3 regions of the Virgibacillus dokdonensis genome follow, and region 2 is predicted to be linked to each of the others. Evidence: riboswitches for the same ligand, from Rfam matches in the RefSeq annotation. Region 2 holds a riboswitch; each other region holds the start of a gene.

Region 1 (3,287 bases), on a different contig from region 2:
ATCAATAGGAAAAATAAAGCTGCTAATCTTTTCATAAAAAACTCTCCTCGTATATATTTTCAGGCGTTTTTTACTCATCCACCTGTTTTCATTCTTACTACGTATTCCTCTAAGCATATCCTACCACGTTCCCAGTAAACCTTATTATCTTCGTCGCACTCGTCTGGCTAGGTAGTTTCCGAGGGACTGTAATCCTTGTACCATGATGATAAGGATCCCTACAGTAAGGAACATCACGACCGTGTCAAAACGTTGGTAGCCATATGTAATAGCTAAATCACCCAGGCCTCCTCCACCAACTGCTCCAGCCATTGCAGAAGCTCCTACTAAACCAATTGTTGCAATCGTTATGCCTAGTAATAACGAACTTCGTGCTTCTGGTAAAAGAAAACGAGTCATAATCTGCCATGGCGTTGCCCCCATTGCTTGTGCTGCTTCTATAACCCCTGGGTCAACTTCCAGTAACGAGTTTTCTATTAATCTAGCAATATAAGGGCCAGCAAATAATATCATTGGTACAATTGCAGCAGCTGTTCCAATCGAAGTTCCAACAATCAGCCTTGTGAATGGAATAACGGCTACCATCAAAATAATAAATGGAATAGAACGAAATATATTTATTCCTGTGTTTAATATAGTGAAAATAATTTTATTTTCCCAAAGATGCCCCTTTCTCGATACGACTAATAAAACACCTAATACAAGTCCGATAAGAAAAGAGAAAATTAATGATACGCCGACCATGACGACCGTTTCCCATAAAGCTTGTAAGAGTTGTTCTTGATCAACTAACATCTGCTAACACTTCCTTTACAGTAACCTTTTGTTGATGAATATGTAGCAAAGCTCGTTTCATCTCCTTCTCTGTACCTGAAAATTGAACGATTAAATTGCCAAAAGGAATCCCTTGTATTTCTGTAATGCTGCCATACAGTATATTGACATCTACGGTATACGTTTTAGCAACTTGTGATAATAAAGGCTCGCCTGCACTATTACCGACAAACACAATGCGATATATATGCCGGTCTTCTCGCTGTTCACGAAGTAACGCATAAATCGACTCCGGTATATGGTCATTCATCACAGAACGTACAAACTTAGCAGCAATCGCTGTTTTTGGTTTTGAAAATACTTGAAATACACTGCCCGACTCCACTATTTTTCCTTGATCTAAAACACCAACCCGATCACAAATCGCTTTGATGGCACCCATCTCATGCGTAATCATTAAAATCGTCACTCCATATGCCTGATTTACCTGTTTTAACAGTTGCAAAATAGATTTTGTTGTTTCTGGGTCAAGTGCAGATGTTGCCTCATCACATAAAAGCACTTTCGGATTCGTAACTAAAGCACGAGCTATCCCTACGCGTTGTTTTTGCCCTCCAGATAGCTGATCGGGGTAACTGTTTGCTTTATCTTCTAAACCAACAAAAGCGAGTAACTCTAATACTCTTTTTCTCACTTCCTCTTTAGGACGTTTTGCCACTAGTAGAGGCATCGCTACATTCGTAAACACTGTTTTTGAATGTAAAAGATTAAAATGTTGAAAAATCATACCGATATTCCGTTTTGCTTCACGTACTTCTTTTGCAGTTAATTGTAAGAGATCCTTTCCATCTATGATTACTCTTCCAGATGACGGACGTTCTAAAGCATTCACACAGCGTATGAGCGAGCTTTTTCCTGCACCACTAAATCCAATCACACCATATATTTCTCCTTTTTTTACCTGTAAATCCACGTTGTGCAATGCTTTAACAGATTCACCTTTTCCTTCATACACTTTCGTTACCTGATCAAATATAATCATTGAACCAATCCCCCATTCTTTTTCACTTAAAATCGCTTTGTATGGCAATTGTTCCATGTGAAACAATTCCATGGATCTAGCTTTTCCAAAAATAACAAAGATGTTCTTATACTATAAACCTTTAAACTTTTATGCTTTCCTATAGTATAAAAAATACCCCTTCCATAAGAAGAGGTATTTTTTATACATATCCTCTTCTTATCTTTCAAACTACTTGTTTGCTGGATTTGGCACAGTACTCATATGAGTCCGCTGCCGAGGCTTCTATGGGCCAGTCCCTCCACCTCTCTAGATAAGAAGTATGTTATTTTTTGGCGGTAACACCACCGTTTTGCTTAAGTTATAAACTCTGAAAATTCCACCCTTTCCTATTGCGTAAAAAGAAATCCCTCCTTATACAAATAAGAAGGGATTTCCAATCTATTGGTTTCCGCTTCTTATTTTTCAAGCATGCTTGCTTGTTGGATTTAGCACAGTACTACTTACGAGTCCGCTGCCGAGGCTTCTAAGGGCCAATTCCCTCCACCTCTCTGAATAAGAAGAAATATTATATTTATTTTTGATCAAGATATTGTGTTATATCATACTACGGTTTCCTTTACTTGTCAAACAGATTTTTAGAAAAAATGGGCTATCGCCAAGCCTTTATTGCGATAAAAATTTTATCCGCGGATGTTTCCTGTTATCTTTCAGACTATGTTCCTTTTAAAAAAAAGATGCATGAACCGTTGTTCCAGCCTTCGTCAATAAGCCCAAAATGCGACTTTGCTCTTCTATTTACCATTTGACTCACAGTAAATGTTTGAATTGGCTTATTGAATGACCTTTTTTCCTCCCATATATGGACGCAATGCTTTTGGAATAACAACCGTTCCATCCTCTTGCTGGTAATTTTCCAAAATAGCTGCAACAGTTCGACCAATAGCCAATCCAGAGCCGTTTAATGTATGCACAAATTCTGGTTTTGCTTTTGCTTCTCTACGAAAACGGATATTGGCACGTCTTGCCTGGAAGTCTTCAAAATTAGAGCAAGAAGAAATTTCCCGATACGTATGCTGACTAGGGATCCATACTTCGATATCGTACTTCTTAGCTGCTGTAAAGCCTAAATCTCCTGTACACATACTCATCACACGATAAGGAAGCTCTAATAACTGTAATATTTTCTCTGCATGATTTGTTAACACTTCCAATGTTTCATAGGAATCTTCAGGTTTAACAAAATGGACAAGCTCGACTTTATTAAATTGATGCTGACGAATCAGACCTCTTGTGTCTCTTCCAGCAGATCCTGCTTCAGAACGAAAGCAGCTACTAAATGCAGCAAATTTTTTCGGTAAATCATCTATCTTTAAAATATCATCACGATAATAATTTGTTACTGGCACTTCTGCAGTCGGAGCTAAATAATAATCCCATTCTTCTAGTTTAAAGGCGTCTTCTGCAAATTTTGGTAATTGCCCTGTCCCAG
Region 2 (3,287 bases):
TCCTCTTTATGTTTTGCAAATAAAGCTGCAATTACTTCTGTATCTGAATCCGTTTGAAATGCATAACCTTCTGCAAGTAATTGTTTACGCAATTCAATATAATTATAAATTTCACCATTAAAAACTAACCATATTTGTTCATCATTATAACTTAATGGCTGGGAGCCACTTTCAATATCTATAATACTCAAACGTCGGAACCCCAAGGAAATATAAGAATCGAAATAGTATCCTTCATCATCTGGTCCTCGATGAGTGATCAAATTATTTTGCTGTTTAAATAGTTCTACTTCTTGTTCTGTTCGTTCTACAGGATTATCAAATAACATTCCGATAAAACCACACATAGCTGTCTACCTTCTCTCATTAAATATAGTAACGTATGGTACGAATCATTTTTTCATTACTATCATACCACACCAAACGTTCGTTAAAAACTTTTAGAAAAACTTGGTATGTGTCAAATTTTTCTCGACATAATTATAACCTCTATCTTTCCAGCACTCTATTTATGTACACTTTTAGTGACCGCTACGAAAAAACACTACGCTTTCCTTGGGCTGGCGCTCAGCCTCCTAAAAAGATTGCTTTTTTTCTATGGGGGCTTCCCGCTGCGCTTTCCCACAGGACAAGGAAAGTTACGTCAGCGAAACATTGCAATCATTTTCGAGGAGTCTCCCGTGTTATCCTCCGCTAGCTTAACAGCATCAACTATCATTCCCCAAACTTCCACTTAACGGGATGGAAAATCTTACAACTACCCCACTATCGCTTGCTGGTCTGCTCATTTCTGTCACCTTTTACAAACCAAGAACCTGAGAATAAAGCAGGGTATTATCGAAAACTCTTTCTTACCTTTCCTTACAGTAAAACAAAAACATGACCTCTCCAGCGACCGAAAAGTCATGCCCTTGCTCACTCTACTGCTGTTCTTTTACTAATGCAATTAATTCTTCTACTTTGTCCGTTTTTTCCCAAGGAAATACAACATCTGTACGCCCAAAGTGACCATATGCAGCTGTATTTCTAAATATTGGCTTTTGTAAATCAAGCATATGAATAATCCCAGCAGGACGAAGGTCGAACAACTTCCTCACAGCTTGAACCAATACTTCTTCACGAACGATTCCTGTTCCGAACGTATCAATAGCAATTGACACCGGTTCTGCTACACCAATCGCATAAGCAAGTTGAACTTCACAACTCTTAGCTAATTTTGCAGCGACAATGTTTTTTGCAACATACCTTGCTGCATAAGCGGCAGAACGATCTACTTTCGTTGCATCCTTACCACTAAATGCCCCCCCGCCATGTCGTGCATAACCACCATACGTATCCACGATAATTTTTCTTCCAGTTAAACCTGCATCACCTTGTGGGCCACCTATTACAAATCGCCCAGTTGGATTGATAAAGTATTTTGTTGTTTCATCTAACAAATGTGCTGGGACTACTGGAAAAATAACATGCTTTAATAAATCTTTTTCAATTTGTTCCACAGTTGCATCTTGATGGTGTTGCGTGGAAATAACGATGGTATCAACTCGAATAGGCTGCCCATCTTCTCCATATTCTACGGTTACTTGTGTTTTTCCATCTGGTCTCAAGTAATCCAAGATACGCCTTTTACGGACATCTGACAATCGTTTAGCTAACTTATGTGCTAAAGAAATCGGTAGTGGCATTAATTCTTCCGTTTGATCGCAAGCAAATCCAAACATTAAACCTTGGTCACCAGCTCCAATAGCATCAATTTCTTCCTCGCTCATTCGTCCCTGTCTTGCTTCCAATGCCTTATTTACGCCTCCAGCAATGTCTGGAGATTGCTCATCTATTGCCGTTAATACAGCACAAGTTTTAGCATCAAAACCAAACTTTGCTCGCGTATAACCTATCTCCTCAACCGTTTTTCGTACGACTGCTGGGATGTCAACATAAGTAGTCGTAGATATTTCACCTGCCACTAATACAAGACCTGTCGTAACGGTTGTCTCGCATGCAACACGAGCATAAGGGTCCGATTGTAATATTTCATCTAAGATAGCATCAGAAATTTGATCTGATATTTTATCAGGATGACCTTCTGTTACAGATTCAGAAGTAAATAAACGTCGATTCGTAGCCATTTTGCTACTTCCTCCTTTAAAATCAGATACGGAACTCTATATAACGTGAAAATTTACTTAACTGGATGTTTTCTCTGACACACGATAAACAAAAGAAATCTAAAATGATCATTATTATAAGATATGCATATATAATGACAAGAACAAACACTTCTAGTTATCCTGCGCTAGATTACCTGTATACATTTAACAATAGAAAAGCTTGGCTTAAACGCCAAGTTCCTATGGCGAAAGCGGTAGTCTTCCTTATACTATAAGCCCTAATTTTATACTTTTCTACAGTATAAAAAATCCCTTCCTGCTTATCATGAGGAAAGGGAATAGCGATCCTTTCGCTCTTATTGTTCAAGGTTTCGTATGACCTTGCATCAGGTTAGCACCTTTTCACAAATGTGTGATGGTTGCTGGGTTTCTTAGGGACTGTCCCTCCACCAACTCTGAATAAGAGATCCGTTCGCAATTCAGCTTACCTAAATAGTAGGTTCCTGTCAATTAATTTGGGTGTATTTTCAATCACTTTACCCACATACTATTAGAAAAACTTAGCTCGTCACCCAGTCTTATGAAGAAAGCCTTTGTTTTCTTTTATTATATAAACCCTAAAAATTTATACTTTCCTATAGTATAAGAAACACCAGAGAGGCATACTAATTCTTCTTTAATTTTTTATATTTTATCATATTTAGTATGGACTATTTGAATAAATGTGTTATACTATTTACAGATTAAACACATGAACATGAATAAATTTGAGTTAAAAGGCAGGTATTTTTAATGAAAACGGTAGAAAAATCATTTGTAACCGAATTATATGCACATCCTTATTTGTTGTCGAATTTATCTGTACCACAACTTGTAGAAAAAATTTTAGCTAGAAAAGAAGGAAAGTTATCAGCAACTGGAGCTGTTCAATCTGAAACAGGAGCTTATACTGGTCGCTCTCCTAAAGATAAATTTATTGTAAAAGATGAAATGAGCGAAAAGTATGTTGATTGGGGAACGGTAAATCGTTCTGTTAGCGAAGAGACTTTCAATAAGCTTTATCAAAAAGTCGTTGCCTATTTAAAAAACAAGTCGGAAATCTTTCATTTTAAAGGATATGCTGGAGCAGACCATGAATACCGTCTTCCTTTGCAAGTGATTAATGAATATGCATGGCAC
Region 3 (3,287 bases), 1.3 Mb from region 2:
GCTACGTTGCTAAACGAGCGCCCTGCCTTTGTTCTACTATAAACCAAAAAAATCTAATAGTAAAAAAGATCGCCTTCAATTACAAGGCGATCAGAAAGGGAAGGTTAGTTATAATTTTTCCAATTATACAAACAAATAAACCTGTTATAAAAAAGGTAATGGTATGCTATGCAAATACAGGTGCCTCCGTAGCATTGTTTCGAAGCAATAACGCTTCTTCATAAGGGTTTTTTTGTGTAATAACAGTAATGCCAGTTGCTTTAGCATGTTCTATCGTAGCAGCTGTTTCATTTGTTTTTTCCACCCATAAAAGCTTACAGTCTTTATTTACGAGCTGCTCTAACAGTGGAGCTGGTAATGTAGGCTGCAGTGACCAAGTAGCGTCCACTACTGGGATGTCCGTTAATTCTTTATACTGTGGTAAAGGGATAGTTAGGTTAGTACTTCCCACAACAGCTATATCGAATCCGAACGCTTGTAATTGGAAGACTTTTTTTCGGTCTGTTTCATTTGCTGTTTCTAAACCGTATACGGCAAGGCATTTTTTGCGCACATTTCCACCGTCTCTTAAAAAAGAAGAATGAAGCAGCCAATGGATAGCCTGTTGTTCACCAATAGCGATGGTTGCTTGTTCCCCTGTAGCTTTTGCTATTGCGTTGTCCAAAGTAATGAGTAGATCATGAACAGACTCTAAGCCAACCGATAAACGAATGGTTTCTTCTGTTGTCCCACTTGCGGCTAATTCCTCCGTTGTTAGCTGTTGATGTGTGGTAGATGCAGGGTGAATAATGAGCGATTTAGCATCACCTACATTTGCTACATGCGACCATAATTCAATTTGATCAATTAATTGTCTTCCAGCTTCCCTTCCACCTTGAATACCGAACGTTATAATTGACCCGGCAGTACCCTCACGAAAGTATTTTTTTGTTAATGGATAGGAAGGATGATTGGACAAGCCAGGATAATTAACCCAATCAATTGCTGGATGATCTGTTAAAAAAGCAGCAATTTTTTGTGCGTTCTTCGTATGTTGTTGCATGCGTAAATGTAACGTTTCTAACCCTTGAAGCAACAAAAATGCGCTATGTGGGCTTAAACAAGCTCCAATATCACGAATTAATTGTACACGTAGTTTTGTAGCGAAAGCGGCAGGTCCAACATCAGCAAATCGCAAGCCGTTGTAACTTGCATCAGGTTCGGTAAAACCTGGGAATCTATCGTGATTCCAATCAAACCTTCCTCCGTCTACAACCACCCCGCCAATCGTTGTTCCGTGACCACCGATCCATTTTGTTGCAGAATGGACAATAATATCTGCTCCCCATGCGAATGGTTTAACGAGGTAAGGGGCAAAGGTATTATCGATAATTATAGGGATATGGTGTGCATGTGCTATTGCTGCGATCGTTTCAATATCAAAAACATGCAGGCTGGGATTGGTGATCGTTTCCCCAAAAATAGCTTTTGTTTTCTCAGTAATTGCAGCCTCTACTTCATTTGGATTGGAACCATCTATGAATTTTACATGAATTCCGTAACGAGGAAGTATATTAGCAAATAAATTGTATGTGCCACCGTAAAGATTGCTATCGGTAATAATTTCGTCCCCAGCACTTGCTACATTTAAAATAGCGAAAGTGATTGCGGCCATTCCAGAAGATGTAGCTACTGCAGCGACACCATCTTCTAGTTGGGCAACACGTTGTTCAAACGTATCTACAGTTGGATTACCAATTCGGGAGTATATATTTCCAGGTTCTTTTAAACCGAATAAGTTTTGTGCGTGTTCTGTATCGTTAAATACATAAGAGGTCGTTTGGTAAATAGGGACTGCTCTAGCTCCTGTTTCTGAATCGGGGGTTTGCCCACCGTGAAGTAATGCAGTTTCTGGATTTTGCGTAAAAAAATGACTCATTATTTTTCCTCCTTTGATTAAATGTAAAAATGGGTTTGCTATTCGACTAATTGAAAAAGAGAGTGCATGGATAAGAACCATGCATCTTGTGTTGCACTATAGAAAAGTATAAAATTTTTTGGGTTTATAGTATAAGAAAAATGACAGCGTTTTTTCGCCATAAGACTTGGCGATAAGCGAAGTTTTTCTACTATTGGTTAGAAGTAAGTAGTTTGCAAGGAAGAAATGAAAACAAAAAATAAAAAACCCTCTTCTTAAGAAGAGGGTTTAAAATATACATTCCGTCCTCCTCTTATCTTCCAAACCTTATAATAGGTTTGTAGGATTTAGCACCGTAAAAAGCAAAGTTGGTTGCTTTCAGGTTGCCGGGCTTCACAGGGCCTATTCCCTCCACCGCTCATAATAAGAGATGTTATTTAAATTACTGAATATTATATAAGGTTCAAATGAATTTGTCAACGGTGATTTTTGTTATTAGAGCTTGCTTGTTCAACTGTTTGTTTTTAATAAAGCGTTAGTTTGCTTTTTTAAATTGCTTTTTTGTAGGCTTTTGGTAACTAGCTAACAGATAGTTAATCAGTGCGAACCATATGAATAAAAATGCGATGAAGTGAGCAGAAGTGAATGGCTCTTTATATAAAAAAACTCCTATTAACAACATAAGCGTTGGTGCAAGGTATTGCAAAAAGCCGACCAAGGATAAAGAAATGCGTTTCGCTCCACTTGCAAATAGTAATAACGGTATTGCTGTAACTACGCCAGCACCTATTAGTAGCATGTTTGTCGTTGATAGAATGGTGCTCCATTGAAAAGTGTTTTGCGGAAGAAACAATAAGAATAGAAGAGCGACTGGAGAAATTAACATCGTTTCGATTGTCAGTCCAATCATAGGACCAATATCTATCTTTTTCTTTAACAAACCGTACAACCCAAAGCTCGTTGCAAGCAATAAAGATATCCAAGGAAATACGCCATAACTTATTGTCAAATAAAGGACGCCAATAGCTGCCATGATAAAGGAAATGGTCTGTCTAAAGGTAAAAGATTCCTTCAGTACAAGGATACCAAGCAAAATACTGATTAAAGGGTTAATATAATATCCTAAACTTGCTTGAATAACATGATCATTGTGCACCGCCCAAATAAATGTCAGCCAATTGAGACTAATAACAGTAGTTGCCATAAAAACGCCTATGAATTTTCGTCTGTTTTGCATTAATGCCTTCCATTCGCGAAGCAATTCATGCCATTTCCCAACAATAAGTACAATGATAATCATAAAAATAGCCGACCATATAATTCGATGTGCCAGCGTTTCGCCAGGTGAAACGCTCTCTAGAAATTTCCAATAAATGGGAAGAACTCCCCA

Evidence for each region. Region 2 has a riboswitch for S-adenosylmethionine ahead of metK (methionine adenosyltransferase). Riboswitches for the same ligand answer to the same signal wherever they lie in the genome.
Region 1: it holds a riboswitch for S-adenosylmethionine, as region 2 does, so the genes downstream of both, B2C77_RS01625 (methionine ABC transporter ATP-binding protein) here and metK (methionine adenosyltransferase) in region 2, are expected to answer to the same signal.
Region 3: it holds a riboswitch for S-adenosylmethionine, as region 2 does, so the genes downstream of both, B2C77_RS02835 (PLP-dependent aspartate aminotransferase family protein) here and metK (methionine adenosyltransferase) in region 2, are expected to answer to the same signal.

Annotation. Positions count from the first base shown of each region.
Region 1 is NZ_LT745762.1:270,061-273,347, reverse strand. It holds gene B2C77_RS01635 (MetQ/NlpA family ABC transporter substrate-binding protein) at 1-35, opposite strand, end outside; gene B2C77_RS01630 (methionine ABC transporter permease) at 145-795, opposite strand; gene B2C77_RS01625 (methionine ABC transporter ATP-binding protein) at 785-1,816, opposite strand; SAM riboswitch class I at 2,012-2,115, opposite strand; SAM riboswitch class I at 2,251-2,357, opposite strand; gene serS (serine--tRNA ligase) at 2,629-3,287, opposite strand, start outside.
Region 2 is NZ_LT745763.1:1,479,010-1,482,296, reverse strand. It holds gene asnB (asparagine synthase (glutamine-hydrolyzing)) at 1-347, opposite strand, end outside; gene metK (methionine adenosyltransferase) at 921-2,126, opposite strand; SAM riboswitch class I at 2,462-2,574, opposite strand; gene pckA (phosphoenolpyruvate carboxykinase (ATP)) at 2,901-3,287, shown strand, end outside.
Region 3 is NZ_LT745763.1:225,612-228,898, forward strand. It holds gene B2C77_RS02835 (PLP-dependent aspartate aminotransferase family protein) at 167-1,918, opposite strand; SAM riboswitch class I at 2,208-2,327, opposite strand; gene rarD (EamA family transporter RarD) at 2,433-3,287, opposite strand, start outside.